One region of the Peribacillus sp. NPDC094092 genome, then DNA from elsewhere that is predicted to be linked to it. Evidence: a T-box and tRNA genes for the amino acid it is inferred to sense, from the RefSeq annotation. Region 1 holds a T-box; the other holds one or more tRNA genes.
What was found. The T-box of region 1 lies ahead of tyrS (tyrosine--tRNA ligase). A T-box ahead of a tRNA ligase gene usually reads a tRNA of that ligase, here a tRNA-Tyr.

Region 1 (2,359 bases):
CTTCTTTTTCAAAGAACTTTTCGACCCGGAGCGCAAGAAGGATTTCTTTTGCTTTCCGTTCAAACGATACCTCGTTGGTCAGGACCTGGTTTTTAATGAGCTGCTGTGTTAATGTACTTCCTCCCGATTGGACGGTTGCATTCGAAAATTCCTGGTAAATGGCACGCAGGATGGCTTTCGGGACAACCCCGTCATGCTCATAAAAATACTCATCTTCTGTAGCGATGACTGCATTCTTAAGATGCTCGGAAACTTTATCGATGGACACTTCTTCACGCTCAAGGTCACTCTTAAGCTTGCCCAAGTATACTTCATCTGCAAAGTATACTTCAGAGGTCTCTTCATAATTGTAAATGTCTTTTTTCAAATCTTCTTTTGAGCGAACTGGCTCATCATTGACGAGGGCAGCGAAATAGCCGGCTCCGACGCCGCCGGCGAATGAGAATCCTAGGATCCCGACAATAATGAGGATCAGCGTTAAATTCCAAATGACTTGGTATGTAACCCGCGCGTTCTTTTGTGTTTTTTCATTTTGGAAAAAACGGGTCATCTGCTTCCAGACTGTTTGGAATCTATCTTTTTGATTATTATTCATCGTATCATACCCCCTGAAATCACATATATTATAGCATATAACAGGTAGGGGAAAGGGATCTTTCTTATTTTTCTATAATCTGTAAGGGTATGTTGACAAGGATTCTTATGTATGATAAAAGTTTATTAACACAAAAAATGATTAAATGATCGCGATGATAGGACCCAGTAGTCAGACCATCCCTGTTTCAGAGAGCCGGTGGTTAGTGGAAATCGGTACAAATGGTATGATGAATTACTTCCTGGAGCATTTGCTGTGAAATGATTAGTAGCAGGAAACGGCTGACGACCGTTATTCGTCTTGAGCGGAGGGCATATTATGTCCTCAAGTTGGGTGGTACCGCGAATTCATTCGTCCCTTCATATTTATGAAGGGGCGTTTTTGTGTGCTTTTTGCGGGTTTTTTCTAAGATGGAGGAGGAATATTTAATGGAATTGCTTAAAGACCTCGAGTGGAGAGGGATTATTTATCAACAAACGGATGAAGAAGGTTTTAAGGACCTTTTAGAAAAAGAAAAAATTTCTTTATACTGTGGTGTCGATCCAACTGCGGATAGTATGCACATCGGACATCTATTGCCATTCTTGACATTGCGCCGTTTCCAGCAGCACGGTCATCGTCCGCTTGTACTAGTAGGCGGTGCGACTGGACTCATCGGTGATCCAAGCGGTAAAAAAGAAGAACGCCAGCTTCAAACATTGGAAAAAGTCCTTTATAATGCAGACTGCATAAAAGGGCAGCTATCCCACATCTTTGAATTCGAAGGTGAAAATGGTGCGGTCATGGTCAATAACTATGACTGGATTGGTAAAATCGATATGGTTACATTCTTGCGTGATTACGGGAAATACATCGGCATTAACTACATGCTGGCAAAAGATACGGTTGCTTCCCGCTTGGATACGGGAATTTCCTTTACTGAATTTGCGTACACGATCTTACAAGGAATTGATTTCGGTCATTTATACAGCAATTACGACTGTAAATTGCAAATTGGCGGCAGTGATCAATGGGGCAACATTACGACTGGTCTTGAAATGATCAGGAAATCCAATGATGAGAATGCAAAAGCCTTCGGTATGACAATTCCGCTCGTAACGAAAGCGGATGGGACGAAATTCGGTAAAACGGAAGGCGGAGCGATTTGGCTTGACCCGGAAAAGACGACTCCGTATGAATTTTACCAATTCTGGATCAATACAGCGGATGCCGATGTTGTGAAATACCTGAAATTCTTCACATTCCTATCTCGTGAGGCGATTGAAGAGTTAGAGCAATCCGTACAGTCCGAACCGCATTTGCGTAAAGCGCAAAAAGCTTTAGGGGAAGAAATGACCCGTTTGATTCATGGTCAGGAAGCTCTTGACCAAGCAATCAAAATCTCTGCCGCCCTATTCAGCGGCGAAGTGAAGAATTTAAGTGCAGCGGAAATCAAATTAGGCTTTAAAGATGTCCCTAGCTTCGAACGTGAAAGCAAAGAAGATATCGGTTTGGTCGATTTAATCGTGGAAGCGAAAATTTCGCCATCAAAGCGTCAGGCCCGTGAAGATATTCAGAATGGGGCGATCTCCATAAATGGGGAGAAAGTGACTGATCTGCAATATGTAGTGACGGAAGCTTCCAAGATTGAAGGGGAGTTCATCCTCGTTCGTCGCGGCAAGAAGAAATACACATTAGTTAAATGATTGTTGAAAGCCCGGCTGAATCCCAGCCGGGTTTTGTCATGCTGGGTGTTTATATGCAAAAAAAACCCCATCCATGGAT
Region 2 (2,359 bases), on a different contig from region 1:
TTTCGCAATCTCAGCAACATTTATTCTTTTTTGCTTTTTACGCTTCGGTGCAATGATTTTTACCTTTGGAAAACAACCTGTTTCATACAGATCTACTTTCAATTGGTGAGTTAAAATGCTCATAAGATAAAGATTGACAACATTTTTATCGTGACTCATACTAGAAGTGATATGATGACAGAATATTAAGAATAGTGGAGGGGTAAGTATGAATAAGATTTTCGTTCCTAACGCAATCGCCACTTTAACAAATCTTTTCTACAATTCGACTACAATGAATGAGTATTTAGCGATGAGAACCGCTCAATTCTACATTGAAGACCTGAAGCTACTGCAAGACGTGGAAGCTGTTGCCCTGGCAATCGAAAGTCAAAATGCTTTCGCTTTAATGTCTAAATTTAAATTATTTGATTATAAGGCTGCCGAAGAAATTGAAATCGCACTATCCTCTTCTGGCTATACGGAAGCGGAGCTAAATGCTATTAATATTGAAATCTAAATGGATTTATTTGAAACGAATGGAAAGAGTATTAACTCTGCCATTCGTTTTTATTTTCGTCGTTAGAAAAACATATTCTATACTATTGCTGATAAAATAATTATTTATTGGGGAATATTTCTTATGGCACCCCGCAATATCTATGACACATAAATTCATGTACCTATTTGTACATATGCTGTAGTGTGTCATAAACACAAAAAAGCTTCACACAATTATGTGTGAAGCTTTTGTAATAGCGAATCTTCGCTATTGGTGATACCGGTGGCCGGGGTCGAACCGGCACTCCAGAGGAACACGATTTTGAGTCGTGCGCGTCTGCCAATTCCGCCACACCGGCATGAATGTTGGAGGCGGCAACCGGAATCGAACCGGTGGTAAAGGTTTTGCAGACCTCTGCCTTACCGCTTGGCTATGCCGCCAACGTTTTTGGAGCGAAAGACGGGATTCGAACCCGCGACCCCAACCTTGGCAAGGTTGTATTCTACCACTGAACTACTTTCGCATATGGCTGGGCTAGAAGGGATCGAACCTTCGCATGACGGAATCAAAATCCGTTGCCTTACCGCTTGGCTATAGCCCATTAACGTTGTAATCATTATACCATGTTTTTTAAAATGGGGCGACTGATGGGAATCGAACCCACGAATGCCTGAACCACAATCAGGTGCGTTAACCACTTCGCCACAATCGCCATTATAAGATTGAAATTGGCAGGGGTAGTAGGAATCGAACCCACACTGGAGGTTTTGGAGACCTCTGTTCTACCTTTAAACTATACCCCTGTAAGAAAGAATGGTGGAGGGGGGCAGATTCGAACTGCCGAACCCGAAGGAGCGGATTTACAGTCCGCCGCGTTTAGCCACTTCGCTACCCCTCCGCATATGGATGAAACATGGTGCCGGCAAGAGGACTTGAACCCCCAACCTACTGATTACAAGTCAGTTGCTCTACCAGTTGAGCTACACCGGCACTACTATGGTGGCTCAGGACGGAATCGAACCGCCGACACAAGGATTTTCAGTCCTTTGCTCTACCGACTGAGCTACTGAGCCAAACAATAAAATGGCGGTCCCGACGGGAATCGAACCCGCGATCTCCTGCGTGACAGGCAGGCATGTTAACCGCTACACCACGGGACCATAGATTGCGGGGACAGGATTTGAACCTGCGACCTTCGGGTTATGAGCCCGACGAGCTACCGGACTGCTCCACCCCGCGACGGTAATAATGTTGCTATTATGAATCAAGTTTTCGTGTTGAGTGTTTCAATGGACTGAATAATCAATCCTTTATACAAAAACAACCTGATCTTCTTGAATAATGGTGGAGGATGACGGGATCGAACCGCCGACCCTCTGCTTGTAAGGCAGATGCTCTCCCAGCTGAGCTAATCCTCCAATATGTTGTCTAAATGGTGACCCGTACGGGATTCGAACCCGTGTTACCGCCGTGAAAGGGCGGTGTCTTAACCGCTTGACCAACGGGCCAGGTATAAATGGCGGAGAGCAAGGGATTTGAACCCTTGAGACAGGGTTACCCGTCTACACGATTTCCAATCGTGCTCCTTCGGCCACTCGGACAGCTCTCCAATAATGGCTCCGCAGGTAGGACTCGAACCTACGACCGTTCGGTTAACAGCCGAATGCTCTACCACTGAGCTACTGCGGAACAATATAAGCTTGGCGACGTCCTACTCTCACAGGGGGAAACCCCCAACTACCATCGGCGCTGAAGAGCTTAACTGCCGTGTTCGGAATGGGAACGGGTGTGACCTCTTCGCTATCGTCACCAAACAATGTTAACTTTTTTTCAAGACATATATTATTATAACGTCTTTTTGAGAAAATGCAAGAAGAA

Region 2: it has a tRNA-Tyr gene. The T-box ahead of tyrS (tyrosine--tRNA ligase) is inferred to sense a tRNA for this amino acid. The anticodon was not compared.

Annotation. Positions count from the first base shown of each region.
Region 1 is NZ_JBNNUC010000002.1:620,989-623,347, forward strand. Features, by position in the region: gene ACQKNS_RS11995 (transglycosylase domain-containing protein) at 1-595, opposite strand, end outside; T-box leader at 741-957, shown strand; gene tyrS (tyrosine--tRNA ligase) at 1,024-2,280, shown strand.
Region 2 is NZ_JBNNUC010000001.1:1,858,076-1,860,434, forward strand. Features, by position in the region: gene ACQKNS_RS08865 (hypothetical protein) at 209-499, shown strand; tRNA gene ACQKNS_RS08870 (tRNA-Leu) at 759-839, opposite strand; tRNA gene ACQKNS_RS08875 (tRNA-Cys) at 848-921, opposite strand; tRNA gene ACQKNS_RS08880 (tRNA-Gly) at 930-1,004, opposite strand; tRNA gene ACQKNS_RS08885 (tRNA-Gln) at 1,008-1,082, opposite strand; tRNA gene ACQKNS_RS08890 (tRNA-His) at 1,118-1,193, opposite strand; tRNA gene ACQKNS_RS08895 (tRNA-Trp) at 1,211-1,284, opposite strand; tRNA gene ACQKNS_RS08900 (tRNA-Tyr) at 1,296-1,379, opposite strand; tRNA gene ACQKNS_RS08905 (tRNA-Thr) at 1,396-1,471, opposite strand; tRNA gene ACQKNS_RS08910 (tRNA-Phe) at 1,479-1,554, opposite strand; tRNA gene ACQKNS_RS08915 (tRNA-Asp) at 1,566-1,641, opposite strand; tRNA gene ACQKNS_RS08920 (tRNA-Met) at 1,647-1,720, opposite strand; tRNA gene ACQKNS_RS08925 (tRNA-Val) at 1,824-1,899, opposite strand; tRNA gene ACQKNS_RS08930 (tRNA-Glu) at 1,915-1,989, opposite strand; tRNA gene ACQKNS_RS08935 (tRNA-Ser) at 1,999-2,090, opposite strand; tRNA gene ACQKNS_RS08940 (tRNA-Asn) at 2,096-2,170, opposite strand; rRNA gene rrf (5S ribosomal RNA) at 2,180-2,295, opposite strand.